Regions from separate parts of the Rhizobium sp. 01N48 genome, predicted to be linked through region 2. Evidence: riboswitches for the same ligand, from Rfam matches in the RefSeq annotation. Region 2 holds a riboswitch; the other holds the start of a gene.
What was found. A riboswitch is a leader RNA that binds a small molecule or an ion and turns the genes downstream of it on or off. The one in region 2 is predicted to bind S-adenosylmethionine.

Region 1: it holds a riboswitch for S-adenosylmethionine, as region 2 does, so the genes downstream of both, metA (homoserine O-acetyltransferase MetA) here and AC1DOG_RS08360 (O-succinylhomoserine sulfhydrylase) in region 2, are expected to answer to the same signal.

The regions. Positions count from the first base shown of each region.
Region 1 covers NZ_JBFTQT010000005.1:108,576-123,458, reverse strand. The annotation lists gene AC1DOG_RS12375 (acetyl-CoA C-acetyltransferase) at 1-490, shown strand, start outside; gene phbB (acetoacetyl-CoA reductase) at 559-1,284, shown strand; gene AC1DOG_RS12365 (hypothetical protein) at 1,312-1,464, opposite strand; gene AC1DOG_RS12360 (hypothetical protein) at 1,550-1,696, opposite strand; gene nagA (N-acetylglucosamine-6-phosphate deacetylase) at 1,835-2,986, opposite strand; gene AC1DOG_RS12350 (SIS domain-containing protein) at 2,986-4,017, opposite strand; gene AC1DOG_RS12345 (GntR family transcriptional regulator) at 4,014-4,787, opposite strand; gene AC1DOG_RS12340 (aldose epimerase family protein) at 4,900-5,922, opposite strand; gene metA (homoserine O-acetyltransferase MetA) at 6,060-6,983, opposite strand; SAM riboswitch at 7,018-7,095, opposite strand; gene AC1DOG_RS12330 (ABC transporter ATP-binding protein/permease) at 7,247-9,076, shown strand; gene AC1DOG_RS12325 (hypothetical protein) at 9,092-9,715, opposite strand; gene AC1DOG_RS12320 (ester cyclase) at 9,861-10,256, shown strand; gene AC1DOG_RS12315 (ABC-F family ATP-binding cassette domain-containing protein) at 10,264-12,087, opposite strand; gene AC1DOG_RS12310 (thiamine diphosphokinase) at 12,091-12,747, opposite strand; gene AC1DOG_RS12305 (OmpW/AlkL family protein) at 12,835-13,515, opposite strand; gene AC1DOG_RS12300 (MarR family transcriptional regulator) at 13,598-14,134, opposite strand; gene AC1DOG_RS12295 (MDR family MFS transporter) at 14,251-14,883, shown strand, end outside.
Region 2 covers NZ_JBFTQT010000003.1:393,077-407,959, reverse strand. The annotation lists gene pstC (phosphate ABC transporter permease subunit PstC) at 1-1,468, shown strand, start outside; gene pstA (phosphate ABC transporter permease PstA) at 1,465-2,787, shown strand; gene pstB (phosphate ABC transporter ATP-binding protein PstB) at 2,802-3,617, shown strand; gene phoU (phosphate signaling complex protein PhoU) at 3,661-4,374, shown strand; gene phoB (phosphate regulon transcriptional regulator PhoB) at 4,411-5,094, shown strand; gene AC1DOG_RS08385 (GcrA family cell cycle regulator) at 5,177-5,722, opposite strand; gene AC1DOG_RS08380 (aspartate aminotransferase family protein) at 6,150-7,346, shown strand; gene argF (ornithine carbamoyltransferase) at 7,394-8,311, shown strand; gene AC1DOG_RS08370 (Hsp33 family molecular chaperone) at 8,404-9,399, shown strand; gene apaG (Co2+/Mg2+ efflux protein ApaG) at 9,461-9,853, opposite strand; gene AC1DOG_RS08360 (O-succinylhomoserine sulfhydrylase) at 10,061-11,245, opposite strand; SAM riboswitch at 11,290-11,368, opposite strand; gene AC1DOG_RS08355 (2'-deoxycytidine 5'-triphosphate deaminase) at 11,442-12,536, shown strand; tRNA gene AC1DOG_RS08350 (tRNA-Gly) at 12,606-12,679, shown strand; gene AC1DOG_RS08345 (trans-3-hydroxy-L-proline dehydratase) at 12,710-13,741, opposite strand; gene AC1DOG_RS08340 (hypothetical protein) at 14,011-14,199, shown strand; gene AC1DOG_RS08335 (methyl-accepting chemotaxis protein) at 14,297-14,883, opposite strand, start outside.

The sequences.
Region 1 (14,883 bases), on a different contig from region 2:
GCTTCGCCCGGCTTTCGACAAGGAAGGCACGGTCACGGCCGCCAACGCTTCGGGTCTCAACGATGGTGCGGCCGCTGCCGTGCTGATGACCGAGCAGGAAGCATCGCGTCGCGGCATCCAGCCGCTGGCGCGCATCGTCTCCTGGGCCACCGCCGGCGTCGATCCGCAGATCATGGGCACCGGGCCGATCCCGGCTTCGCGCAGGGCGCTTGAGAAGGCCGGCTGGTCGATCAACGATCTCGACCTCGTCGAGGCCAACGAGGCCTTCGCCGCGCAGGCCTGCGCGGTCAACAAGGATCTCGGCTGGAACCCCGAGATCGTCAACGTCAATGGTGGGGCGATCGCCATCGGCCATCCGATCGGCGCGTCCGGCGCGCGCGTGCTCAATACGCTTCTGTTCGAGATGAAGCGTCGCGGCGCCAAGAAGGGACTTGCGACATTGTGCATCGGCGGCGGAATGGGCGTCGCCATGTGCTTCGAAGCACTCTAATAGCCTGCTTTATATCGTATCGGGTTGAGCTCCTGTCATAGTGGAGCCTTACATATGGGGAGCGGAACATGAGCAGAGTCGCTGTTGTCACCGGCGGTACGCGCGGTATTGGCGCCGCCATTTCACTGGCCTTGAAAAGTGCAGGCTATCGGGTCGCGGCCAACTATGCCGGCAATGACGAGGCCGCACATGCGTTTCACGCGGAGACCGGCATTCCCGTTTTCAAATGGGACGTGTCTAGCTACGAAGCCTGTTCGGAAGGCCTGGCGCGGATCGAGGCCGAGGTCGGCCCGATCGAGGTGCTGGTCAACAATGCCGGCATCACGCGCGACGCGATGTTCCACAAGATGACGCCGCAGCAATGGCACGAGGTGATCAACACCAACCTCACCGGCCTGTTCAACATGACGCATCAGGTCTGGGCCGGCATGCGCGAGCGCAGCTTCGGCCGTATCGTCAATATCTCGTCGATCAATGGTCAGAAGGGCCAGATGGGACAGGCGAATTATTCGGCGGCAAAGGCCGGCGATCTCGGCTTCACCAAGGCGCTTGCCCAGGAAGGTGCGGCGAAGAATATCACCGTCAACGCCATCTGCCCCGGTTATATCGGCACCGAGATGGTGCTGGCGATCCCGGAAAAGGTGCTCAACGAACGCATCATTCCGCAGATCCCGGTCGGACGTCTCGGCACGCCTGACGAGATCGCGCGCTGCGTTGTGTTTCTGGTTTCGGATGATGCCGGCTTTATCACCGGCTCGACGCTCAGCGCCAATGGCGGGCAGCTGTTCGTCTAAAGCGCATCGCGCTCTAGCGATGCATGCTTAGCGGATCGAGGCGGTATGTTCGGTATCGCTGACGGTCGTCTGATGAGACGGCTTATGCGGGGTCTTGCTCGTGTCGTATGGGTTGAGCGAGGCCGCATAAGTGGCGAGCGCAATCGTCAAGATTGCCGCAGCGCCGATGATCTTCGTCATTGTCTTTCCCTCCCAAGCCGGTCGAGGCATTCCTGATCCCGACCGGTGTCGATATTGGGGCGAATTCGAGGAATTATTCGGTCATTCAACCGTTGGGATGGTGTCGGTCGCGGACCTTCACGGGCACGCTGACGCGCACCTGGTTTTCAGTGCGGAGCGCCGTTGCTGCCGTTGCCAGAAATGCCGCCGCGATCAGGATGGCGGTTGCCGAATTCAGGATGATCTGGGCCATGGTTTTGTCCTCTCACAGGGGCGGCGCATCTGCGTGCCGCCGGTTCGTGAGGGCAATATGAGCCTGCCGGTCGTTGCCGGATAGACCAGGCTTCAGCGACCGATTGTCAACACCAAGTTGACAATCGGCATTTCGCGGTCACGCAGGCTCGCCGCTGATCCAGGTCTGATTGACCTTGATGCCGTCGGTCATATGCACGAGATCGGCGCGCAGGCCGGGCGCGAGGCGACCACGGTCATCGAGCTTCAGGAAGCGGGCCGGGTAGAGGGTTGCCATGCGCAACGCTTCCGCGAGCGGTAGGTCGAGATAGGTGAGGCCATAGCGGATCGCCGAGGCCATATCCACGTCGGAGCCGGCAAGCGTGCCGTCTGACAGCACCAGCCTCGAGCAGAAGGCTCCGGTCTCGCGGCGCACCGTGCGGCCGTTCAGCGTGAAGCTGTTCTCGGCGGAGCCCACCAGCGACATGGCGTCGGTCACGAAGAACAGCTTGCCCTCGCCGCGCTTGGCTCTCAGCGCCGTGCGCAGCGCCTTGGGATCGACATGGTGGCCATCGGCGATGATGCCGCACCAGACGGACGGATGATCGATTGCCGCGCCCACAAGCCCTGGTGTGCGATGGCCAAGCTGGCTCATGGCGTTGAACAGATGCGTCACGCCACGGGCGCCGGCGTCGAAGCGCGCCTCGGCGGCCTCGCTCGTGCAATCGGAGTGACCAATACTGACGGTGACGCCGGCCTCGCTCAGCTCCCGCACCTGTCGTGCCGTAACCTGCTCGGCCGCCATCGTCACCAGCAGCGTGCCGATCGCCTCGGCGGCGGCGGAAAGCGCCTTGACGTCGCTGTTGTCAACCGGGCGCATCAGTTCGGCCAGATGTGCGCCCTTGCGAGCAGGCGCGAGATGGGGACCCTCGAGATGGAGGCCGGCCACGCCGCGGTTCGTCTTGACCGCTTCTTTCGCGGCCTCGATCGCGGCGGCCGTCGCCTCGCTGGTGTCGGTGATCAGCGTCGGCAGCAGCGACGTCGTGCCATAGGGGCGATGTCCCTCGGCGATCCGGTACATGGATGCGGGCGACGGTTCGTCGTTGAGCATCCGGCCGGCGCCGCCATTCACCTGTGCATCGATGAAGCCGGGTGCGAGAATGCCGCCGTCGAGCGTGATCGTCTCGCCATCAGGCAGGTCGTTCAGACCGGCGATCGTCTCGATGCGGCCGTCGGCGACGACAAGCGCCCTGTCGTCGTGAAAGCGCTCGCCGTCGAAGATGCGGGCGCCGGTAAAGATCTTGCGCGACATCAGACGGTCTCCGTCACCTTCAGGAGGTTCGCCGGCTTGTCGGGGTCGAAGCCCTTGCGGCGGGTGACCGCCTCGATCATTCGGTAGTAGACCAGCAGCGAGACCAGCGGGTCCAGGAGGCCGTTGCCGGTCGTGGGGACGCGCAGGTTGATGCCGGGGAGTTCCTTGGTCGAGAAGGGCACCGTGGTGGCGCCGAGCTTGCTCAGGCGCTCCAGCGCCTTGACGTTGTTGGCGTAGGCCGCGTCATCGGGCGTGAAGGCGAGGATCGGGAAGCCCGGCTGCACGAGGCGCATCGGGCCGTGCATGAGCTCGGCGAGCGAGAATGCCTCGGCGTGCAGGCCGGAGGTCTCCTTGGCCTTGAGCGCCGCCTCGAGCGCGATGGCGAAGGCCGGGCCACGGCCGCCGGTGTAAAGCGAGGTGGCGTTGAAAAGCACGTCCTCGGCGGCAGCCGTATCGATGCCCGATGTGGCGCTCAGCACTTCGGGAAGCTTTTCAAGGGCTGCCTGCAAGTCGCCACTGGCACCGATTGCCGCCGTAACGCCCGATAGGGCCGCGACCGAGGCGATGAAGGACTTGGTCGCCGCGACGCTCTTTTCGGCGCCGGCATTGAGGTCGAGCACGAGATCGGCCTGCTTGGCGAGCGGGCTGTCGGTGACGTTGACGACGGCGATGGTCGTCGCGCCGCCGCGCTTGGCCGCTTCCTGAAGCGCCACGATATCGGGGCTCGCGCCCGACTGCGATACGGTGAAGTGAATGCCGCCCTTGAGGCGCAGTGGCGTGCCATAGACCGAAGCGATAGAGGGGCCGACAGAGGCTACCGGAATGCCGCAGGTGATCTCGAAGAGATATTTGAAGAAGGTGGCGGCGTGGTCGGACGAGCCGCGCGCGGCGGTGGTGACGACGCTTGGCGCGTTCTTGGAAAAGAGCTTGGCGATCTCGTCGAAAACAGGCTTTTCCTTGCGCAGCAGCGTGGCGACCACCTCAGGGGACTGGCCGGCTTCCTGCAACATCAGCGACTGGGTTTCACTCATAGCTCGTCTCCAATTCTCAATTCTGCAACAAAATCATATGCGTCGCCACGATAGTGGGAGCGGGTGTATTCAACGACGCGCTGGTCTTCCAGGCGCGATACGCGTTCGATCAGAAGGGCGGGGGCGCCAGCCGCAACGTCGAGCGCTGCCGCCGATGTCGCGTCGAGCGTGACGGCCGAGAGCTTCTGCAATGCGCGCACCGGGCGGTGGCCGCTTGCCGTCAGCGCGTCATAGAGCGAGCCTTCCCCGCCGGCGGTGTCATCGAGAAACTTCACGGGAACCACGGAGCGATCGATCGCCAGCGGCAGCCCGTCGGCAAGGCGCAGGCGATCGAGGCGCAACACGCGCTCGTCGACGCCGAGCCCCAGCAGGAAGGCTTCCTCCGGCGAGGGCTTGTTGATGGTGCGCGACAAGATCCTCGCCGCCGGCACACGGCCGCGCGAGCGCATGTCTTCGGAGAAGGATGAAAGCCGCCAGAGCGACTGCTCCATGCGCTCGACCTTGGCGGAAACGAAAGTGCCGCTTCCATGGCGCGATTCCAGCGTGCCTGAATTCAGGAGGTCGCGATAGGCGGTGCGCACGGTGACGCGGCCGATCTTCAAGGCTTCGGCCAGATCGCGCTCGCTCGGCAGTGCGGCACCGGGCTTCAGCAGGCCCTCATTGATCAGGCCGGTCAGTGTCTGCGCGAGACGGCGATAGAGAGGTCCGCTGCGCGCTGTGTCGCGCAGTCCGCGTGCCTCGATCTCCCCTATCAGACTGGTTCTATCCATGAGATTAAAATAGAACCTCTTTGGAACCAATTGCAAGCGCTAACTTGCATGGAAAAACCCTCGCAGAGCTCTGCGAGGGTTTGATGACATCGGGCATGTCGGCGTCTGGCCGTCAGCTCTTCGAGAAAATGTAGTCCGTTTCCTGGCGCAGCACTTCGCCGGGGCGCAGAACCGCGTTGGGGAAGCCCTCGTGGTTGATGGCGTCTGGCCAGATCTGGGTTTCCAGGCAGAAGCCCGCGAAGGGGCCGTATTTGCGGCCATCAATGCCCGGCACCGGCACATCGAGCTTGAACGCCGCGTAGAACTGGACGCCGGGTTCGGTCGTGCGCACTTCCATCGACACGCCGGAATAGAGGCTGCGCGCGAGCACCACGGAGCGCTTGGCGACACGTTCGGATGAGAGGCAGAAATTGTGGTCGTAGAGCGCTTGGGTGTCGCCCTCGAAGCGCTTCAGCGAGGCCATTTCGCGGAAATCGAACACCGTGCCCTCGACGGGCCGGATCTCGCCGGTCGGGATCTGGCGTTCGTCGGTCGGAAGATAGCTGTCGGCGGCGATCATGATGTCGTGGCCAAGCGTATCGTCGCGGCCGTCGAGATTGAAGTAGGCGTGCTGGCAGACATTGGCGATGGTCGGCTGGTCGCTGGTCGTCTCGTAAACGACCGAAAGTTCACCATCGCCATGCACGCGGTAGGTGACGAGGATGGTGCAATTGCCGGGATAGCCGCCGCGGCCATCGGTGTCGACGATCTTCAGGACAACGCGGTCGCTGTCGTGCTCGACGATCGTCCAGTTGCGCAGCGCGATGTTCTCGAAGCCGCCATGTAGGTGGCTGACGCCGTTTTCGTTGAGGTCGAGCTGATAATTCTTGCCATCGATCGTGAACTTGCCGCCGCCGATGCGGTTGGCGTTGCGGCCGGGCGTCGCGCCGAAATAGGCGGAATGGGCGGGATAGCTGTCGAAATCGTCAAAGCCGAGGGTGAGCGGCGCGTCATGGCCTTCGAGCCTGAGATCTTGAATGACGGCGCCCCAGGTGATCACCTTGGCGGTCAGGCCGCCGCCCGAGATTTCGACGCGATGGACGGTCTCGCCCGTCTTCGTCGTTCCAAAAACGTCCCGCTTCAATCCATCCGCCATCCTGTTTCCTCCCCGGTTCGCGTCCGCAATTTCGCGAGGGAACCTGCTCTCAATTGAATGAAATCGCAACCGCCGCGATATAAAAAACAAACGCCGCCGGTCGGGTCCGGCGGCGTATCAAGCAAGGCGAAAAGGCCTCATCCGTCCTCGCCAATATCTTCCAGATTGTAAGGCGTCGTCTGGTAGATTTCGTTGATCCAGTTGCCGAAAAGCAGATGCGCGTGGCTGCGCCAGCGGTTCTGCGGCGGGATCGACGGGTCGTTATGCGGGAAATAGTTGTGCGGCATCTTGATCGGGACGCCGGCATTCACGTCGCGGAAATACTCGTCACCGAGCGATGTCGAATCATATTCGACGTGATTGAAGATATAGAGCCGGTTGCCCTTCTTCTCGTGAACGAGGCACACGCCCATCTCGCTCGATTCCATCAGGATTTCCAGCGTGTCGGATTTTTCGATGTCGGCGCGGCGCACTTCCGTCCAGCGCGAGACCGGAACCTCGAAATTGTCGGAGAAGCCGTTCAGGTAGACCGACGACGGCTTGAGGTTCTTGTGGCGATAGACGCCAAAGGCCTTTTCCGTCAGCGCGTGCTTGGGAATATCGTGGAAATGGTAGATCGCGGCCATCGCGCCCCAGCAGACATTCATCGCGGAGTGCACGTTGGTGCGCGTCCAGTCGAAAATCTGCTGCATTTCATCCCAATAAGTAACGTCTTCGTATGGAAGCGTTTCGATCGGCGCGCCCGTGATGATGAAGCCGTCGAACTTCCGGTGTTTGATCTCCTCCCAGGTCTGGTAGAAGGAGAAGAGATGATCTTCCGAGGTGTTCTTCGCCTTGTGGTTCCCGACGCGAACAAGCGACAGCTCGACCTGCAGCGGCGAGGCGCCGATGAGGCGCGCCATCTGGATCTCGGTCTTGATCTTGTTCGGCATGAGGTTCAGAAGCCCGATCTGCAGGGGGCGAATGTCCTGACGGATCGCGGCCGTCTCGGTCATCACGCGCACACCTTCCTGAACCAGGGTTTCAAAGGCGGGCAGGGTATCGGGGATCTTGATCGGCATAGCGGTCACTCGATGAAAAAACGAAAATATCGCTATCGGTCCGCACGCGGCCCTTTAGCAACTTCTTTAACGTGGCTGCAAGCCGGCCGGCCAAATCACCACGGAGCGCTCTAAATAGACCCAGTCAGGCCGCGAATCAATGACCGATACGCGGCGTCGCGCATTTGCCGAGGTAACTCGCGCATTACCTGATGCTAGAAACTGTTGCTGGACAGGCTGACTCACGGTGCTATTCAGGTGCTACATACGCGTAAGGAAGCATGATGGCAGAGGACGTCAAAAGCAGACCGAGCATCCAAGGGCAGGACCGGGTAGGGTATGATCTCAGCCTGATCTTCCGGCTCAAGGTGATGTTTTCGGCATTCTGGCATTCCAGGGTGCGGGCGCCGGTGCTCATTCTCTCGACGGCTTTGATCGGCATCATTCTGGCGACAGCCTATGCCACCGTCATCCTCAACCAGTGGAACGCGCCATTCTATGACGCCATCTCGCGGCGCGACCTCCCGGGGTTCTTCCACCAGCTGAAGATCTTCGCGCTGATCGCCGGCATGCTGCTTTTGCTCAACGTGGTGCAGGCCTGGCTGAACCAGATGACGGCGCTTTACATGCGCGAGGGGCTGACGCGCGATCTCGTCGACCAGTGGCTGCAGCGCAAGCGGGCGCTCAGGCTCGCCTCCAGCGGGCTGATCGGCGTCAATCCGGATCAGCGCCTGCATGAGGATGCGCGTAATCTGGCGGAAAGCACCACCGGGCTCGTCATTGGTCTGGTGCAATCGACGATCCTGCTGGTGAGCTTCATCGGCGTTCTCTGGGAGCTGTCGAGCGGCTTCGTTTTCCGTTTTGGCGAGTACGCCTTTTCCATCCCGGGCTATATGGTCTGGGCCGCGATCTTCTATGCCGCGTCAGCCTCGGTGCTCAGCCAGCTCGTCGGGCGCAAGCTCGTCAAGCTCAATGCCGATCGTTTCTCCAAGGAAGCCGAGCTGCGTTTCGCGCTGATGCATGCCAACGAGAACATTCCGGCGATCACGGCCGCACGTGGCGAGGAGAATGAGCGGGGGCGGATCAACACCGACATCAGCGCCGTTCTCGCCGTCATCAAGAAGCTGGCGATGGCCAACGTCAATCTGACCTGGGTGTCGGCTGGTTACGGCTGGCTCGTCGTCGTCATTCCGATCATCGTGGCGGCTCCCGCTTATTTCTCCGGCGGCCTCACCTTCGGTCAGCTGATGATGTCGGTCGGTGCCTTCAACCAGGTCAATACGGCGCTGCGCTGGTACGTGTCCAACTTCGGCCCGATCGCCGAATGGCGCGCGACATTGATGCGCGTCACCGATTTCCGCCAGGCTCTCACCACCATGGGCGACGATGTCGATCTGAAGGAGACGATCGCCTATGAGCGCAGCGCGCCGGGCACGCTGACGCTCGAGGATGTGACCATCGCTACCAAGATGGACGAGGAGATCGACCAGTGCGGCGGCTTCCGCCTGCATGAGGGCAGCGTCACCATCAAGGCCGGCGAGAAGGTGATGATCAACGGCGATCACAACGTCAATCGCAAGCTGCTGTTCCTGGCGATGTCGGAACTGTGGCCTTGCGGCAGCGGCAAGATCGGCCTGCCACCGACAGACGACATGCTGTTCGTGCCGCAATCGGCATACATCCCGGGTGGCACCTTGCGCGAAGCACTGGCGTTTCCTGCAGCCGCCGACACCTACAAGAACGACGATGTGGTCGCGGCGCTCGAAAAGGCGGGGCTGCATAATCTCGTCGCCCGTCTGGATACGCGCGCGCGCTGGGACAAGCTGCTCGACGCCGATGAACAGCGGGCTATTGGTTTCGCACGGCTCTTGCTGGTCCGGCCGCAATGGATGGTCTTTGACGAAGTGCTCGAGGGCATGGAGCCCGAATGGCAGTCGACGATGATGAAGGTGCTCGAGGCGATGCCGGATGCGACGATGATCTACATCGGCCGCTCCGACGCCTATATCGAGGCGTTCCATCCGCGCGTGCTGCATCTCGAAGCGCTTGCCGCCAAGCCCGACGAAAACAAGGTGGCGGACAAGGCGCCGAACACGCCGGCGCCTGCGCTCTGATCGCGTAGATCGGGATCACATCGGCGGAACGATGCCGTTGGTGCCGACCGTGACCTGTGCCGCGGAGACGGTTCCGTCCGTTGCCTTCTCGCCCATGACGATGACATGCGCGCCCGGCGTCAGGTCCGACTTCTGCGCGGCCGTGAAGGTCACGATCGGCGTATCGTCTGATATCGAGATGGTCTTTTCCTTGCCCTGATAGGTTAGCGTCACGGTGTGGCCATCGACGGATTTGACCGCCTTGGCGACGGTTGCGTTGGTCATGCTGCTGTTGGGCTTCAAATCCCAGGGGCGGCTGCCTTCGCCGGTGCCTTTCATGGTTGCCGGAAAGATCAGGACCTCCAGTGCGCCGCCGCCGCCGTCCTGCTTGGGCAGCGAGGCGATGCCGACAAAATCGCCCGGCTTGATGTCTTCGACCGACGCCTTCTTGATGCCGCCAACCTTCCATTCCGGCTTCAGCGCAATGGTCTGGTCGGCGCCCTCGCGGGTCTTGACGACGAGCGTGTCGCCGGAGAGGCTGGCGATATCGCCACGCACGCGCACGCGCTGCGCATCGGCCGCCGATGTGATCTGCGACGTGCTCAGAAGAATGCCGACGGCAAGCGCCGCGACATGGCTGGTAATCAGATAGCGAGACATGGGTTTTCTCCTCTTGGCTCCGGGGGCGGGAGCCTTCGGGAGCTTAGGCACGAGGTCTTAGCGCTGGCCAATCAATGAAATGTGAGGGTTTCCGGCTCGGAGACGGGAACTATCTGGCAGGGTATGCCAATGTGGGAGAGCTTGAATGCCGGAGACCAGACTTGCGGACCTATACCGTGGCTATATCCGTTGCTTGAATTCCCAGGATTGGGAAAACCTCGGCACCTATGTCGGGCAGGATGTGCGCTACAACGGCCAAGTTGTTGGCCTGGACGGCTATCGGCAGGCGCGTGAGGCCGAGTTTCGCGCGATACCCGACCTCCATTTCGACGTCCAGCTTCTGATCGCCGATGAAACCACGGTCGCCAGCCGGCTGAATTTCGACATCAGCCCGCAAGGCACATTCCTTGGCCTGCCCGTCAACGGCAGGCGAATCTCGTTTTCCGAAAACGTGTTCTACGAGTTTGCGGAGGGCAAGATCGCAAACGTGTGGTCGATCGTCGACAAGGCGGCGATCGAGGCTCAGCTTTCGGCGGCGTAGAGGGCGATCAGCCCTCCAGCTCTTCCCGCAGCATTTCGAGCTCCAGCCACTCTTCTTCCATCTTCACCAAGCTGTCGCGGAATTTCTCCATTTCGGCGGCCAGGCGGTTGAAGGTCGTTGGGTCCTTGGAGAAGAGGTTGGGGTCGGCCATCTTTTCCTCGCGCTTGGCGATCTCGGCTTCGGCCTTGGCCATTTCCTTGGGCAGGTTTTCGAGCGCGAACTTCTGTTTGAAGGAGAGCTTTCCCTTGCCCTTCGGCGCTTCGGCGGTAGGGGCCGCATCCTGCGCTTTCGCCTTCTCGGCTTTCTCCGCCTTCTTGCGCTCGTCGGCTGCACCCTTGCGCTGCGCCAGCATGTCGGAATAGCCGCCGGCATATTCGATCCAGCGGCCATCGGGCGCATCCGGCACTGCGGGTGCGATCGTCGAGGTCACGGTGCGGTCGAGGAAGTCACGGTCGTGGCTGACGAGGATGACGGTGCCCGGGAAGCCGGCGACGACTTCCTGCAGCAGGTCAAGCGTCTCGATGTCGAGGTCGTTGGTCGGTTCGTCGAGGATCAGCAAGTTGGATGGTCGCGCCAGCATGCGGGCGAGCATCAGGCGGGCGCGTTCGCCGCCAGACAGGTTCTTGATCGGCGTGCGGGCCTGCTCGGGCTGGAACAGGAATTCCTTCATGTAGCCGGTGACGTGGCGCTGCTCGCCGTTGACAAGCAGGTTCTCGCCGCGCCCGTCGGTCAGATAGTGCGCCAGCGTGTCCTCGGGGTTCAGATCCTCGCGCTTCTGGTCGAGCGTTGCGATCTCCAGATTGGTGCCGAGCTTGATGATGCCGGTATCGGGCGGCAGCTGGCCGGTCAGCATCTTCAGAAGCGTCGTCTTGCCGGCGCCGTTCGGGCCGACGAGGCCGATGCAATCGCCGCGATGAACGCGGATCGAAAACGGCGTGACGATCGGGCGCTCGCCATAGGTCTTGGTGATCTTGTCGGCTTCGATGACGAGCTTGCCGGATTCCTGCGCGTCGGAGACGGTGGCCTGCACGGTGCCCTGCGGACCCTTGTGGCCGCGATAGCTGGCGCGCATCGTCTGCAGCTCGCCGAGGCGGCGCATGTTGCGCTTGCGGCGGGCGGTAACGCCGTAGCGTAGCCAGTGCTCCTCGCGCTCGATTGCCTTGCCGAGCTTGTGCTGCTCCATCTCCTCGGCCTCGAGCACCTGGTCGCGCCAGGCCTCGAAATGGGCGAAGCCACGGTCGAGGCGGCGCGAGGTGCCGCGATCGAGCCAGACGGTGGCGGTCGAGACCTTCTCGAGGAAACGACGGTCGTGCGAAATCAGCACCAGCGCGCTGCGGGTCTTCTGAAGTTCGCCTTCCAGCCATTCGATGGTGGGGAGATCGAGATGGTTGGTCGGCTCGTCGAGCAGCAGGATATCGGGCTCTGGCGCGAGAACGCGGGCAAGAGCCGCGCGGCGCGCTTCGCCGCCCGAGAGGTTCTTCGGGTCTTCCTCGCCGGTAAGGCCGAGATGCGAGAGAAGATAGGTGACGCGGTAAGGGTCGTCTCCCGGCCCGAGGCCCGCTTCCGCATAGGCCTGCACCGTGCTGTAGCCGGCGAAATCGGGCGCCTGTTCGAGATAGCGCACGGTCGACGATGGATGGCGGAACACCTCGCCGGACTGGGCTTCCACCATGCCGGCGGCGATCTTCAGGAGCGTCGACTTGCCGGAGCCGTTGCGGCCGACAAGGCAGATCTTGTCGCCGGGCTCCACCTGCAGGGCAGCGCCGGCCAGAAGCGGCGCGCCGCCGAAGCTCAGGAAGATATCGTCGAGTTTAAGGATAGGGGGCGCCAAAAATCAGACTCCGGAAAGATCGTAAGGGCGGGCGAGCACGATGGCGCGGCCGCTTTCAAGCGAGAAGCGCACGGGGCCTTCCGCGACATTGGAAATGGTGCGTGACGAGCCGAAGGGCAAATGGAAATCGCTGAGCGGGTAGCGGGCGTTCTCGATGAAGAGGCCGTTGAGTTCGCTGAAGGCGGGCACGGAAAACAGGCTGTTCTTCGGCAGGTCGAGGGTGATGCTGCCGGCGATCAGCGGCACGGCTTCTTCCGTGCCCGAGGTCAGGAGCACATCGAGACCGGTTTCTGCCAGACTGACGGCGTAGAGCAGGTGCTGCAGCGCGTGGTCGGAGCGGTCGCCAGAGAGGGCACCCACGAGGATCAGCCGCGTCGCGCCGCGTGCAATGGCTTCCGACACGGCGATCTCGCCATCGGTGGCGGCCTTGGCGGCGGGGTAGGGCTTTCTGGGAATATCCGAGAAAGCGGCCGTCAGATCATCCGGCGTGGAATCGAAATCGCCGACCCAGAGCTCCGGCCTGACATCGAGCGCCAGCGCATGTCGCATGCCACCATCGGCCGCGATGAAACGGCTGCCGGATACGGCGGCGCGAAGGCGCTCCGTCATGTGCAGCTCGCCGCCGAGCAGGATGGTGAAGGTGGATTGGCTCATGGGCATTGCCCATAGCGCAAAGCTGAGGAAAAGGGAAAGGGCGCGGACATGGTTTGTCCGCGCCCTCAAGCGTTTCTGCGTGAAAGACTGGGCTTAGAACCGGTAGGTCACACCGGCGCCGATCAGCCAGGGATCGAGCTTGGCCTTGCCGGTCATGTCGGCGCCGCCGACGTTCACGTTGAAGTCGGGACGCAGGAAGATCTTCTTGACGTCGACGTTGAGGCCCCAGTGCTCGTCGAACATGTAGTCGAAGCCGGCCTGGAGCGCGACGCCAAAGGTGTTGTCGATGTCGAGGCTCTGGGCGCTCTTGCCCTTCTCGTTGTAGAAGATGGTGTAGTTAATGCCGGCGCCGACGTAGGGATGGAAGTTGCCGAAGTCGTTGAAGTGATACTGCAGCGTCACCGTCGGCGGCAGCAGCCAGGTCTTGCCGACCTTGCCGAGCCCGTCGATCGAGCCTTCGCCGGTGACGTTGGCGAACGTCGTGCCGAGAATGAGTTCGGCGGCGATGTTGTCGGTGAAGAAGTAGGTGACGTCGAATTCAGGAATGACGGTGTCCGAATAGGAGAGATCCGATCCCGCGACGCCACCAACGTAGCCGGAATCCTGAGTGATGACGCCGAGCGCGCGCAGGCGGATCATCCAGGGGCTCTGGCTCTGTGTCGCTTCCTGTGCCGCGGTCGGCTGGGTCAGGTCGGCGGACATAGCCGGAAATGCGGCGCTGGCGAGAGCGGCGGCTGCAAAAATGGCTTTGAGTTTGAAATGGCGGGGGTTCACTGATTCTCTCCTGAATTTTACGTCCAGCAGAGCTTTAGGAAATGACGCCAATCAATAGATTGATTCAGATCAATTCGTGCGCTTATTTTCCGAGGCTTGGGGCGGGTGGCAGGTTCTTGTCCTTGACGGCGAACACGCGCTCGAAACCACCCATGAACTTGTCGAACAGCCCGGCGAAGGCTTCCGCCTCTTCCGCCGACCAATCGGCGATGACGTCCTTGATGATGGCGAGCTTCTGGGCCTTCAGTTCCTGCAGGAGCCGCTGGCCGAAAGGCGTGACCTCCACGAGGATGCGCCTTGCATCCTGCTGCGAGGCGGCGCGTTGCAGGACGTTTCTGCCCACCATATCGGCGACGATGCGGCTGGCGCGCGAGGGGTCGATGCGCATGGCCTCGGCTATGGTGCCGACAGTGACCTCGCCTTGCTCGGAGGCGCGCATGACGGCATCGAGCACGTCCAGATGCGAGAGCTCGATATCCGGCGCCACCTTGGCGATGGCGAGGCGGGCGATAAGGCGACGCCCCGTTATCATCCGCATACGGGTCATGCTTTGCCCGATATGCACGATGTCCTCGATCGCGGCGTCCGGCTCGCGGGTTTCTTCTGCGGTGTCATTCATGTGCGGGACGATAGCAGGAACTGTCGCGCAAGAAAACATGCTGTTGTCATTTATGTGACATTGACATTTATATGCTGATAGCACATAAATGCGACGAAACCCTGAAAGATCACCCGATGAACATGCAAGTCGCCGTGCAGCCTCTGGTCACGGATCCCCGTCGCCGGCTCATTCTCTTTCTTTTCCTGATGGCCGCGCTTTTCATGGCCACGCTCGACAATCAGATCGTCGCCACCGCGCTTCCCACCATCGTCGGCGAGTTCGGCCAGATCGAGCGCTTCGGCTGGATCGGCTCGGCCTATCTCCTTGCCGTCAGCGCCGTCATGCCGCTCTACGGCAAGCTCGGTGATCTCTTCGGGCGCAAATACGTGATGATGGCGGCGATCATCATCTTCACCGTCGGATCGACACTGTGCGGTCTGGCGGTGTCTATGGATACGCTGATCGCGGCGCGCGTGCTGCAGGGGCTCGGGGGCGGCGGCATCATGGTGTCGATCTTCGCCGTCAACGCCGATCTGTTCGAGCCGCGCGAGCGGGCGAAATACCAGAGCTATTCCAGCCTTGTGCTGATGGCATCCGGCGCCATCGGGCCTGTCCTCGGCGGCGCTATGAGCGATCTGTTCGGCTGGCGCTCGATCTTTCTCGTCAACGTACCGATCGGCGCGATCGTGATTGCCGGGCTGGCCTTCATGCTGCCCTATCGCAAGCCGAACCGCCGCCCCAAGATCGATTATGCCGGCGCGCTACTC
Region 2 (14,883 bases):
CTTACTCTTGTGCCTCGTTGTGCTTGGCGCGGTTGCCTTTGTGGCAGCACGCAGCCGCGCGACGGCGCTTGCCGGAGGTAAATCCTCGGCACTGCACTCCCGGCCTGGCTACTACGGTGCCTATGCCGCAATCTGGGCTATCCTGCCTGCGCTCATCGTTCTGTGCGCCTGGCTTGCGATCAGCCCCTCCATTATCGAATCCTCCGTTCGCGGCGGCTTTCCCGAAGACGTCAAGGCTCAGTCTGCGGCTCAGCAGAACCTGAACTACGGCATGGTCAGCGCCATCGCCCGCGGTTTGCCTCAGCTCGCGAGCGAAGACGTTGCCGCAGGCGTCGGCGATCCCGCCGGTCTCCAGGCCAAGCTCGCCGCCAAGGGCGTTCCGCTCGCCGGCGTTCCGCAGCCTTACATGATCGAAGGCGCTCAGAAGCTGAACACCGAGAGCGGCATCAGCCGCTTGATCATGACGCTGGTCGTTCTCGCGCTCGGCGTTGCCGGTGGCTTCTATGCCCTGCGCGAAGTCGCTCCCCGTTTCCGGGCCCGCAACCGCGTTGAACGCGTCATGCTCTGGGGGCTGCTGCTCGCATCCTCCATCGCGATCCTGACCACTGTCGGCATCGTCATGTCGATGCTGACGGAAGCAGCCCACTTCTTCGCTGAAGTTCCGGCCGCCGACTTCTTCTTCGGCACCGTCTGGGATCCGCGCTTTGCCGGCGCCGGCAGCTCGTCCTTCGGCCAGTTCGGTCTGATCCCGCTGCTGCTCGGCACGCTCTACATCGGCCTCGTTGCCATGCTGGTCGCTGTTCCGGTCGGTCTCTTCGCGGCCATCTACATGGCGGAATACGCGGCTCCCAAGGTTCGCGGTATCGCCAAGCCGCTGCTCGAAGTGCTGGCCGGTATCCCGACCATCGTCTACGGCTTCTTCGCCCTCATCACCGTCGGCCCCTTCCTGCGCGACCTCTCGTCCCAGGTGAACGGCCTTCTGACCGGCGACTACAGCAACTTCATCCAGGCACAGAGCGTTCTGACCGCCGGTATCGTCATGGGCATCATGCTGATCCCATACGTCTCCTCGCTGTCTGACGACATCATCACCGCCGTGCCGCGCGCCCTGCGTGACGGTTCCCTCGGCCTCGGCGCCACGCGTTCGGAAACGATCAAGAAGGTCGTTCTCCCCGCCGCCCTGCCAGGTATCGTCGGCGCTCTCCTGATGACCGCCTCGCGCGCCATCGGCGAGACCATGATCGTCGTGCTTGCGGCCGGTGTTGCAGCCCGCATTCAGATCAACCCATTCGAGCCGATGACGACGGTGACGGTCAAGATCGTCAACCAGCTGACGGGTGACCTTGAGTTCACCTCGCCGCAGACGCTGGTTGCCTTCGCGCTTGGCATCACGCTGTTCTTCATCACGCTTTGCCTTAACATCTACGCGCTCTTCATTGTGCGCAAATACCGGGAGCAGTACGAATGACGGACGTTGTTTCCTCCGGACAGGGCGTCGTCGTCTCCAAGGCGCCGGCCCGCCGCGACATCGGCATCAAGCGTCGCTACGCCGCCGAACGCCGCTTCCAGGCCTATGGCATCGCTGCCATCTCCTTCGGTCTGATCTTCCTGGCCATCCTGCTCACGACGGTTATCCGTCAGGGCTACACGGCCTTCGCGCAGACCTCGATCACCCTGCCGATCGAGTTCTCCGAAAAGGTGCTCGACCCCAACAACAAGCGCGCCACCGACCCGTCGGTGCTGATCGCCGCCAACTATCCGGTGCTCATCCGCGACGCCATGGTCAAGACGCTCGGCATCAATGCTGAGAGCCGTCCGGAAACGCGTGATGCCACCGCGATGATCTCCAAGGGTGCACCGATCGTGCTTCGCGACATGGTCGTCGCCGACCCGTCGCTCATCGGCAAGACGGTCAACGTCACGCTTCTCGCCGACGCCAACGTCGACTCGGCCAACAAGGGCCAGATCGACCTGACGGTTGACGAGAAGAACCGCAAGGTCAACGACCGCCAGGTCGGCTGGATGCAGCAGATGGCCGCCAGCGGCACGCTCCACAAGGAGTTCAACACCGGCCTCTTCGTCAACGGCAACTCCAGCCGTCCGGAAGCCGCAGGTCTCGGCGTCGCCCTCATCGGCTCGCTTTACCTGATGCTGATCGTTCTTGCCCTGTCGCTGCCGATCGGTGTCGCCGCTTCGATCTATCTCGAAGAGTTCGCGCCGAAGAACAAGCTGACCGACCTGATCGAGGTCAACATCAACAACCTCGCGGCCGTTCCCTCGATCGTCTACGGTCTGCTCGGTCTCGCCGTCTTCATCAACTTCGCAGGCCTGCCGCGCTCCGCGTCGCTGGTCGGCGGTCTGGTGCTGACGCTGATGACGCTGCCGACCATCATCATCGCCACCCGCGCAGCCCTGCGCGCCGTGCCCCCTTCGATCCGCGCAGCCGCTCTCGGCCTCGGCGCTTCGAAGATGCAGATGGTGTTCCACCACGTCCTGCCGCTGGCAATGCCTGGCATCCTGACCGGCACCATCATCGGTCTGGCGCACGCGCTCGGTGAAACCGCGCCGTTGCTCCTGATCGGCATGGTCGCCTTCGTTGCCAATGCGCCTGCCACCCCGATGGATCCCTCCACGGCTCTGCCGGTGCAGGTTTACATGTGGGCAAACGAAGCCGAACGCGCCTTTGTCGAGCGCACGTCCGGCGCCATCATCGTCCTGCTCCTGTTCCTGATCGTCATGAACCTCGGAGCCATTCTCTTGCGTCGTCGCTTTGAGCGCCGCTGGTAAACGGAGTAAACATCATGAACATGTTGACGGAAGCAGCAGTTGAGAAGGCGCTAGACCAGAAGATGAATACCATTCCGTATAAAATGATCGGCCAGGACGTCTCGGTTTACTACGGCGAGAAGCGTGCGCTTTTCGACGTGAAGCTGAACATCCGCGAAAACACCGTGACGGCTCTCATCGGTCCATCGGGCTGCGGCAAGTCCACCTTCCTGCGCAGCCTGAACCGCATGAACGACACGATCGACAACTGCCGCGTTACCGGCAAGATCACGCTTGATGGCGATGATATCTACGATCCGGATATCGACGTCGTCGAACTGCGCGCCCGCGTCGGCATGGTGTTCCAGAAGCCGAACCCGTTCCCGAAGTCGATCTACGAAAACGTCGCCTACGGCCCGCGCATCCACGGTCTCGCCAAGGCGAAGGCCGACATGGACGTCATCGTCGAGCAGAGCCTGCAGCGCGCCGGCCTGTGGAACGAGGTCAAGGACCGCGTGCATGAAGGCGGCACCGGCCTCTCGGGTGGTCAGCAGCAGCGTCTGTGCATCGCCCGCGCGATTGCCGTCAGCCCCGAAGTCATCCTGATGGACGAGCCCTGCTCGGCGCTTGACCCGATCGCGACCGCCAAGGTCGAGGAGCTCATCCACGAGCTGCGCGAAGCCTACACGATCGTCATCGTCACGCACTCGATGCAGCAGGCAGCCCGCGTTTCGCAGCGCACCGCCATGTTCCACCTCGGCAACCTCGTCGAGGAGAACGATACCGACAAGATGTTCACCAACCCGGATGATCCGCGCACCCAGGATTACATCATGGGCCGCTTCGGTTGATCTCCGAAACCGGTAAACCTCAGGACATTCAAGGATAAGCCCCATGGCATCGACACATATCTATTCCGCCTATGACGATGATCTCAAGTTCCTGACGCGCCGCATCTCCGAAATGGGCGGCCTCGCGGAACAGATGGTCGGCGACGCCGTTCGCGCGCTCGTCAACGGCGACACTTCGCTCGCCCAGAAGGTCATCTCCGACGACGTGATCCTCGATCACGCCGAGCGCGAGATTGGCGAAAAGGCGATCATCACCATCGCCCGCCGCCAGCCGATGGCCGCCGACCTTCGCGAAATCATGGGCTCGATCCGCATCGCGGCCGATCTCGAGCGCGTCGGCGATCTTGGCAAGAACACCGCCAAGCGCGTCATCGCGGTTCAGAGCACGGGCGTTCCGCGCAAGCTCGCCCGCGGTCTCGAGCATCTCTCCGAACTGGCGCTCGTCCAGCTCAAGGAAGTTCTCGACGTCTACACCAGCCGCGTTGCCGATCGTGCCAAGTCGATCCGCGAACGCGACGAGGAAATCGACGCGATGTACACCTCGCTGTTCCGCGAGATGCTGACCTACATGATGGAAGATCCGCGCAACATCACCAGCTGCACGCACCTTCTCTTCTGCGCCAAGAACATCGAGCGCATCGGCGACCACGCCACCAACATCGCAGAGACCATCTACTACATGGCTACCGGCGCCCAGCCGGAAGGCGAGCGTCCGAAGGACGACACCGCCAACACCGTCGGCGCGGTCACGGAATAAGCGTTCCGGACCCACGCCCCCAGGAGACCGAGACGAATGATCCCAAGAGTAGCAGTCGTTGAAGACGAAGAAGCACTGAGCGTGCTTCTTCGCTATAACCTTGAGGCCGAAGGCTTCGAAGTCGATACCATCCTTCGCGGTGACGAGGCCGAGATCCGGCTGCAGGAACGCACGCCTGATCTTTTGATCCTCGATTGGATGCTGCCCGGCGTATCCGGCATCGAGCTCTGCCGTCGCCTGCGCATGCGCCCCGAGACGGAGCGCCTGCCGATCATCATGCTGACCGCCCGTGGCGAGGAAAGCGAACGCGTTCGCGGCCTGTCGACCGGCGCCGACGATTATGTCGTCAAGCCGTTTTCGACGCCTGAGCTCGTTGCCCGCGTCAAGGCGATGCTGCGCCGCGCCAAGCCCGAAGTGCTCTCCTCGCTGCTGAAGTGCGGCGATATCGAGCTCGATCGCGAAACCCACCGCGTTCACCGCAAGAGCCGCGAAGTCCGCCTCGGACCGACCGAATTCCGCCTGCTGGAATTCCTGATGTCGTCGCCGGGCCGCGTCTTCTCCCGCTCGCAGCTGCTCGATGGCGTCTGGGGCCATGACATCTATGTCGACGAACGCACCGTCGATGTGCACGTCGGCCGCCTGCGCAAGGCGCTCAACTTCTCCAACATGCAGGATGTCATCCGCACGGTTCGCGGCGCCGGCTATTCCATGGAAGCGTAAGGCGCTTCCATTCCATCCGATCCAACGAAAAACGGGCCCCGCGAGGGCCCGTTTTCTTGTGTTCCTTATCCGGCTTTCCGGGTCATGCGACCCGGTTGGCTGCCTTGCGGCGCTCGTTGACCGGCTGGTAGGCCATGCGCTGGTGGTAGGTGCAGTATGGCGAGTTGTCAGGGGACTCGCAGCCGCAGAAGTGGAAATCGTCAGTCAGCGGATCGCCGACCGGCCACTTGCACGTACGCTCGGTCAGTTCCGTAAGGCCGAGGCGGCGCGAGATCGGAACGACAACGTTGGAAGCCGGACGGTAGCGGACTTCCTCGATCGCATCGATGTCCATCTCTTCCTTGAGAGCCACTGCGCCCTGCGGGCGGGCAACGGCGCGGCTTGGCGAGATGCGTGCGGAATTGAAGTTGCTGGCAGCGCGCGGGGTCGAAACCGCCGGGCGCTTCGGCGCTCTGGTCGCGGTCGTCGTGCCGCCGGCCTTGGCGCGGCCAGGCAGGTTCAGGCGGTGGACCTTGCCGATGACGGCGTTGCGGCTTACACCGCCAAGTTGTGCCGCAATCTGGCTGGCGCTCAAGCCTTCGGCCCAAAGCTTCTTCAGTCTTTCAACGCGCTCGTCTGTCCAGTTCATGCCCTGTCTCCGCCTTATTGCGTTGGTGTAGGCAGAATCCTTCACCCATGGCACGGACGTGTCCGGACCAAGAAACGCTTGCTCGATTTTGGTGACTAGTTCCGCCGCATGCAGTCTAGTAATTGAGTTTTAACCTAGAGTGAGGGCGACTCCGTGACAAGAGTCGGTTGAATCGCGGCGAATCGATTTCTCGGTTTTCCCCAACTTGCTGGGTGGTAGAGTCATTTCTGCAACATTAGCTGTTGATAGCTCGCCGGCGCCCCGATGCTTGCTTGACGCATGCGGCAAAAGCTCAGTTTTGTTGACATCGCACTGCGAAAAGACAATAGTGCCCCTCGCCGCCGAAAGGCGGCATTTTTCATTTCCGGGCACCCGCTTTTTAGCCGGAGTCCGGGCCTTTGTTGAGCGAATGACAGGAGATCGCGCCATGGCTGAAGCCGCGCCGCTTTATGATACCTACTCTCGTGCCCCGCTGCGGTTCGAGCGAGGAGAGGGCGTGTGGCTGATCACCGAAACTGGCGAGCGATATCTCGATTTCGGCGCGGGCGTTGCCGTGACCTCCGTCGGCCATAGCCATCCGCACGTCGTCGGCGCGCTGAAGGATCAGGCCGAGAAGGTTTGGCACCTCTCCAACATTTACGAAATCCCCGGCCAGGAGCGCTTTGCCAAGCGGCTGACCGATGCAACCTTCGCGGATAAGGTGTTCTTCACCAATTCCGGCGCCGAAGCGCTGGAATGCGCGATCAAGACCGCGCGCCGCTACCAGTATTCGAAGGGCCATCCCGAGCGCTTCCACATCATCACCTTCGAAGGCGCCTTCCACGGCCGCACGCTGGCAACGATTGCCGCCGGTGGCCAGGAAAAGTATCTCGAAGGCTTCGGCCCCAAGACGCCCGGTTTCGACCAGGTTCCCTTCGGCGATATCGAAGCCGTCCGTGCCGCGATCACCGATGCCACGGCCGGTATCCTGATCGAGCCGGTACAGGGTGAGGGTGGTATCCGCCCGGCGACCACGGAATTCATGAAGGCGCTGCGCCAGCTCTGCGACGAAAACGGCCTGCTTCTGATCCTCGATGAGGTTCAGTCCGGCGTCGGCCGCACCGGCAAGCTCTTCGCGCATGAATGGTCCGGCGTGACGCCCGATATCATGGCGGTCGCCAAGGGCATCGGCGGTGGTTTCCCGCTCGGCGCATGCCTGGCAACGGCCGAAGCGGCCTCCGGCATGAAGGCCGGCACCCATGGCTCGACCTACGGCGGCAACCCGCTCGCCATGGCCGTCGGCAATGCCGTGCTCGATGTCATCCTCGAGGAAGGCTTCCTGCGCCACGTCAACGACGTCGCGCTAGTCTTCCGTCAGGGCCTTGCATCGCTGAAGGATCGTTTCCCTGATGTGATCGAGGATATCCGCGGCGAAGGCCTGATGCTCGGCGTCAAGGCGGCTGTTCCGTCAACTGAGCTGTTGCAGGCCATCCGCGCTGCCAACCTGCTGGCCATTCCGGCCGGCGACAATGTCATCCGTTTGTTGCCCCCGCTCGTCGTCACCGCTGACGAAGCCCGCGAAGGCCTCGCGCGCCTGGAGCGCGCCGCCGAGAGCGTGCGCGCCAAGGCAAAGAAGACGGCTTGAATGGATGGATGCCCGGCCGGATGGCGGGCGCAACAGGTTAAAGACAGATGGCTTCCCCAAAACACTTTCTCGATCTCTCCGCGGTAACCTCTTCCGACCTCAGGGTCATCATGGACGACGCCAAGACCCGCAAGCAGGCCTTCAAGGCTGGCCAGGGCGACAAGCCGCTGGCAGGCAAGATGCTGGCGATGATCTTCGAAAAGCCCTCGACGCGTACCCGCGTCTCCTTCGACGTCGGCATGCGCCAGCTCGGCGGCGAAACGCTGTTCCTCTCCGGCACCGAAATGCAGCTCGGCCGCGCCGAAACGATTGGCGACACCGCGAAGGTCCTGTCGCGCTATGTCGACGCTATCATGATCCGCACCACCGATCACGCCCGCATGCTGGAGCTCGCCGAACATGCGACCGTTCCCGTCATCAACGCGCTGACGGATGATACCCATCCCTGCCAGATCATGGCCGATATCATGACCTTCGAAGAGCATCGCGGCCCGATCAAGGGCAAGACGATCGCCTGGATGGGCGATGGCAACAACGTGCTGCATTCGCTGGTCGAAGGGGCTGCCCGTTTCGGCTATCGCATGAACATGGCGGTACCTCTTGGTTCCGAGCCGAAGGATCACTATCTGAACTGGGCCCGCAATGAGGGCGCCGAGATCATGCTGAGCCATGATGCAGACCGTGCGGTCGCCGGCGCCGATTGCGTGGTGACCGATACCTGGGTCTCCATGAATCAGGAACATCGGGCCCGGGGTCACAACGTCTTCCAGCCTTATCAGGTCAATTCGGCTTTGATGGCACAGGCCGACAAGGATGCATTGTTCATGCATTGCCTGCCGGCCCATCGTGGTGAGGAAGTTACCGACGAAGTGATCGACGGCCCGCAATCCGTGGTCTTCGATGAAGCGGAAAACCGTCTTCATGCGCAGAAGTCGATTCTTGCTTGGTGCCTGGGCGCGATCTGAACCATACTGGAGGCCACATCGGGCCGGACAGGCCCGTGGCCGCGCTGGCGGATGGACGGGCTCGTCCACTGCCCTCAGACTAGGAGAAGACCATGGCAGAAGCTGCAGCCACCCTTGGCGAATTCGATTTCGCCGGTGATGATCATGTCGTTCCGTTTCAGGTGGAAGGCCTGGATGTGCGCGGTCGCGCCGTCCAGCTCGGCCCGATGCTGGATGCGATCCTCGATCGCCACAACTATCCCGCACCCGTCGCCCGTCTGCTGGCCGAAGTCATCGCGCTGACGGTGCTGCTTGGCACGTCGCTGAAGTTCGAAGGCAAGTTCACCGTGCAGACCAAGAGCGACGGCCCGGTCGATCTGCTTGTGGCCGATTTCTCGACGCCCGAGAACGTGCGTGCCTATGCCCGCTTCGACCAGACGCTTCTGGACGAGGCGGTCGCCGCCGGCCGCGCAGAGCCAGAGCAGCTGCTCGGCAAGGGCATGCTGGCGTTTACCATCGACCAGGGCAAGTTCAGCCAGCCTTACCAGGGCATCGTCGCGCTCGACGGCGCCACGCTGGAGGATATCGCCGGCACCTACTTCCGTCAGTCGGAACAGATCCCGACGCGCGTGCGCCTCGCCGCCGCCGAACTGTTAGACCGCGACGAGCAAGGCAAGTCGCGTCATCGCTGGCGGGCAGGGGGCCTCGTTGCCCAGTTCCTGCCGGAAGCGCCCGAGCGCATGCGCCAGGCCGACCTGCATGGCGGCGATGGCGACGAAGGTACCATCAAGCATGCGGAAGACGATGCCTGGGCCGAAGCGCGCTCGCTGGTGGAAACCATCGACGCCGACGAGCTGACGGATCCGCAGGTCGGCGTCGAGCGCCTGCTGTTCCGGCTGTTCCACGAGCGCGGCGTGCGCGTTTACGAGCCGCGCGAAGTGTTCGACCGCTGCTCCTGCTCGCGCGAGAAGATCAAGGGCGTGCTCAAGGGCTTCTCCGCCGAGGAGATCGAGGCGAGCCAGGAAGAGGGCAAGATCGCGGTCACCTGCGAATTCTGCTCGACGACCTATCGTTTCGAGGCCGAAGAACTCGCGCAGGCGGCTGAATGACCTGAGGCATGTCGCGCAAAAGTGTGCAGCGGCTTTGCGGCAGCGGCATGCAACAAAAAGGTTAGTTCAGGACTCTGAGCAGGCCCGGTGAATCAAGCGAGAAGGCGGGGATTTCCACCTGGAAGACCTCGCCTTTGTCGGTTTCCATCTGGTAGTGGCCGAACATCAGGCCCGATGGCGTATCGAGCGGGCAGCCCGATGAGTATTCGTATGTGTCGCCAGGGCTGAGCGTCGGCTGCTCGCCGACGACGCCGGCGCCGCTCACTTCATCGACGACGCCGTTTTGGTCGGTGATGTTCCAATAGCGGTTGACGAGGCGTACAGTGAGGTCTGAATTGTTGCTGATGACGATGCGGTAGCCCCACACATAGCGGTCGTCGTCCGGGTCGGATTGCTCCTCCAGGTAAAAGGGCTCGACCACCACTTCAATATCTCGTGTCAGGGCGCGGTACATGCCTACACCATAATAAGAATACCTTACTGGTATCTTATAAGAGGTGCGGCAGGTCAATAAACCAGGCCGGAATCCGCAATCAATTGGCTGTAAGCGCGAAAAATTCGCGCGTTAAGACTAATGCCATTCCCGCTCAGCGCGAGTAAATTTCAAGAATGCGCGTTTAAATGCCGACCGGATCACATCGACCCGGCCGGCTATTCTTGATCAGGCCTTGATCTTGGATAGCGCCTGCGCGAAATCCTCGATCAGGTCGTCGGTATCCTCGATGCCGGCGGACAGGCGCACGGTGCCCGGAGAAATGCCGAGTTCGGCGCGGGCCTCGTCCGTCAGGTTCTTGTGCGTGGTCGTGGCCGGATGCGTGATCAGGCTCTTCGCGTCGCCGAGATTGTTGGAGATCTTGACGATCTCAAGCGCGTTCTGCAGCGCGAACGCCGCTTCCTTGCCGCCCTTGAGCTCGATCGCCACCAGCGTCGAGCCGCCCTTCATCTGCTTGGCGACAATATCGGCCTGCGGATGGTCCTTGCGGCCGGGATAGATCACCTTGGCCACCTGCTTCTGCCCGGCCAGGAAGTCGGCGATCTTGCCGGCGTTCTCGGTCTGCTGCTTGACGCGAAGCGGCAGCGTCTCGAGACCCTTGAGCAGGGTCCAGGCCGTGAACGGCGACATGGCCGGACCGGTATGGCGATAATAGTCCTGCAGATGCTCGTTGACCCACTCGGTATCCGAGAGGATCACGCCACCCAGGCTGCGGCCCTGGCCGTCGATATGCTTGGTCGCGGAATAGACGACGATATGGGCGCCGAGTTCCAGCGGCTTCTGGAAGATCGGCGTCGCAAAGACGTTGTCGACAACGACCTTGGCGCCGATCTGGTTGGCGAGCTTGGCAACGCCGGCGATATCGACCACTTCCAGCGTCGGGTTGGTCGGGCTTTCCAGGAAGAACACCTTGGTGTTCGGGCGGATCGCCTTTTCCCAGTTCTCCAGATAGCGGCCGTCGACCAGCGTGCATTCGATGCCGTATTTCGGCGCCAGCGTCTCGACCACCCAACGGCAGGAACCGAAGAGCGCGCGGGCGGCGACGATATGGTCACCGGCCTTCACCTGGCAGAGGATGGCGGCGGCAACGGCTGCCATGCCCGATGCGGTGGCGCGGGCTTCTTCCGCACCTTCCATCGCGCACATGCGCTTTTCGAACATGTCGTTGGTCGGGCTGCCGTAGCGGGCATAGATATAGCCCTCGGTCTCGCCCTTGAAGCGCGCCTCGGCGGCTTCCGCGCTGTCGTAGACGAAGCCCTGCGTCAGGTAGATCGCCTCGGATGTCTCGCCATACTGCGAGCGCAGCGTTCCGCCGTGGACCAGTTGGGTTGCCGGGCGCCAAGTCTTGCTCATGCCATCACCACTTTCAAACACAAAAAAACCGGCCGCAAATGCAGACCGGTTTCAACCCGGTCTATTTAGCCACTTGTTTAACGTGGCTGCAAGCCGACCGGCCAAATCACCACGGGATAAAGCTGCAATACTGCTGTTGCGCGCTTGCGTCAATTCCTCGATTTTGGTTTTGTCTGCGGCAAATTATGGATGGGGCATGATGGCTCGCGAAACAGGAATATTGGCAGACCGCGCGATTGCGGCGTTGTTCGAGACGGGACGCCTCGTCGCGGAGCGCGAGCTCGATAGCGACCAGATCCAGCCGGCGAGCCTTGATCTGCGTCTCGGCGCCAAGGCATTCCGCGTCCGCGCCAGCTTCATGCCGGGTCCGAACAGTCTCGTCTCCGACAAGCTCGACCGTTTGAAGCTGCATGTCGTCGACCTCTCGGAAGGCGCGGTGCTCGAAACCGGCTGCGTCTACATCGTCCCGCTCATGGAGCGCCTCGATCTGCCCGCCGACATGTCGGCCTCGGCCAATCCGAAAAGCTCGACCGGCCGCCTCGATATCTTCACCCGCGTCATCACGGATTATGCACAGGAGTTCGACAAGATCCCGGCCGGCTATTCCGGTCCGCTTTATCTCGAAATCTCGCCGCGCACCTTCCCGATCGTCGTGCGTCGCGGCTCGCGCCTGTCGCAAATCCGCTTCCGCATTGGCCAGTCGCTGCTCGGCGAACCGGAACTTCTGGCGCTGCACGATGCCGAAACGCTGGTCGCAAGCACAAAGCCGAACGTCTCCGGCGGCGGCATCGCGCTGTCGATCGATCTCGCCGGCGACAAGGACGGCCTGATCGGCTATCGCGGCAAGCACCACACGGCGGTCGTCGACGTCGACAAGAAGGCTCAGCACGACATCTTCGATTTCTGGGAGCCGATCTACAGCCGCGGCCGCAACGAGCTGATCCTCGATCCCGACGAATTCTACATCCTCGTCTCGCGCGAAGCAGTCCACGTGCCCCCGCATTACGCCGCCGAGATGACACCTTTCGATCCGCTGGTCGGCGAGTTCCGCGTCCACTACGCAGGCTTCTTCGACCCCGGCTTCGGCCACGCCCCCGCCGGCGGCCGCGGCAGCCGCGCCGTCCTCGAAGTCCGCAGCCACGAGGTCCCCTTCATTCTCGAAGACGGCCAGATCGTCGGCCGCCTGGTCTACGAGCACATGCAGGAACACCCCGAAAGCCTCTACGGCACCGGCCTCGGCTCGAACTACCAGGCGCAGGGCCTCAAGCTCTCCAAGCACTTCCGGATCTGACCAGCCTCACCCGGAAGTCGCCAACGCCGCTTGACACCAGCCGCCATCTGTTGGAAATCTGCGCGTAACGCGGGTGTAGCTCAATGGTAGAGCAGCAGCTTCCCAAGCTGAATACGAGGGTTCGATTCCCTTCACCCGCTCCAACTTCTCTATTTCCCGACACCCCTCGCTACCTACGTCAGCATCGGCCAGGTATCGGAAAGCTTGTAGCCGCCGGGGAATGGATCGGTAGGGTCGAGCATGAGCTGAGCGGTGCCGCTGATCCAGGCGCTGCCGGTGATCGAGGGAACGATCGCCTTCTGGTCGGCGATCGTCGTCTCTTTGACGATCTTGCCGACGAATTTCGTGCCGATGATCGACACGCCCGTCAGGCTCTCGCCTTCCTGTAGCTCGCCGCGCGCGTTGAGCAGCGCCATGCGCGCCGACACCGCCGTGCCGGTTGGGGATCGGTCGATCTTGCCGGGTTGAATGGCGACGACGGATTTCGCCAGAAGCTGGCCATCCTCGCGATAGGGCTTTCCGGCAAAGAGGCAGAACGAGATATGGTTCCAGCCTGTATCTTCGGGGTGCGAGAAGCCCAACTGCTGATTAGCCGCATTGGTGATCCTGATGCCCGTCTCGGCGATCAGGCGCGCATTCTCCGGGATCAGCTCGATGCCGACCTGATCGGGATCGACGACCACGAAACTGTCGCCGCCATAGGCGGTGTCGACGGTGAGCGTTCCGATACCGGGAACGTCGAGTGAAGCATCGAGCTTCTGCGCAAAGCTCTTCACGTTGGTCACGGTAATGCGTTCGGCCTTGCCGTTGCGGCATTCCGCCTCGACCTCGACGAGCCCGGCCGGCGCTTCGAGCACCATCCTCGTTACCGGTTCCGTCATCGGAATGATGCCGCTGTCCAGGAGAACGGTGGAGACGCAGATCGAGTTCGATCCAGACATTGGAGGCGTATCCTCCGGCTCCATGATGATCCAGCCCATCTGCGCTTTCGGGTTCTTCGGCGGCACCAGCAGGTTGACGTGGCGGAAAACGCCGCCACGCGGCTCGTTCAGCACGAAATTCCGTAGCGTCTGATCCCTCGCAATCCAGCGGGACTGCTCCCAGACCGTCTCGCCCGGCGGCGGCGCGACGCCGCCGACGATCACATCGCCGACTTCTCCTTCGGCATGGCAACTGACGATGTGGACGATCTTGCTGGTGCGCATCTTCTCGCTCTTTTCTCGGTTCTCGTCGCCTCGAAGCCCCGACGACGCTGGTGACGGATCATATAATGCATGCCTGCGCATCATTGATGAAGCACCTTCCGCATGCGTAGAGGATCTAAGCGGGTTATCCAATTCGGGTTGTGGCTCTAACGCTTTCCGCGTACTTGACGAATCCCTAATGAACGTGGTTAATTTTTAACTATTCTCCGGTACATGGAACTTGGACGGCGCTCTGGCCGTTACTGGCGCACACGAGGAGGAATAGCGAAATGCTCTTGAAGATTTTCACCGCGAAGCGCGATGTCGTCGACGCCGATGACACCGGCACATACGCGGATGGCTACCATATGCCGGAACTCGACGTTGCCGCATACAAGCGCAGCGACCGCCGTTCTTCCTACGAGCGCGACTATGGTCGTGGTCGCAAGGTTGAAGAAATCTCGCTCGGTCTCGTCTAAAAGATTGATCAGATAGCGGGTAAAGTCGGCATTTGCCGAAATGAAAATGGGCGGCCTCGAGCCGCCCATTTCATGTTTGCGAGAGCCTCGTCGCGGCTCAGAATTCCGTCCAGTCGTCGTCCTTCTTGTCGGCGGAAGACGTGCCGCCGAAGGCGTTGGCGAGCTTCTGTCCGAGGGCGAGCGCTGGCGAGGAGGTCGGTCGCGTGACCCCCGAGGTGGCGATCCGCACCGGCGCCTTGCGGGTCAAGACAGGCTTGGCCGGGCGCGGCGCCAGGGGCTCGTTGGCATCGGGAACCACCCGTGGCGTGAACGCCACGGTGCTGCCGCCGGTGCCGGTCAGCTTGAACTGGTCGAGCAGGGTGTTGAGCGCAGCCGCCTCGGTGGCGAGCTTGTGGCTGGCGGCGGTGCTTTCCTCCACCATCGCGGCGTTCTGCTGCGTGCCCTGGTCCATCGTGTTGACCGAGGTGTTGATCTCTTGCAGCCCGATCGATTGCTCGCGTGCTGCTTCGGCAATCGCGTTGACGTGCTGGTTGATCTCCTGCACCTCATGCACGATCTCTTCGAGCGCCTTGCCGGTCTCGCCGACCAGCGAAACACCCGATTTCACCTGGTTGCCCGAAGTCAGGATCAGCGACTGGATTTCGCGTGCGGCATTGGCTGAGCGTTGCGCGAGTTCGCGCACTT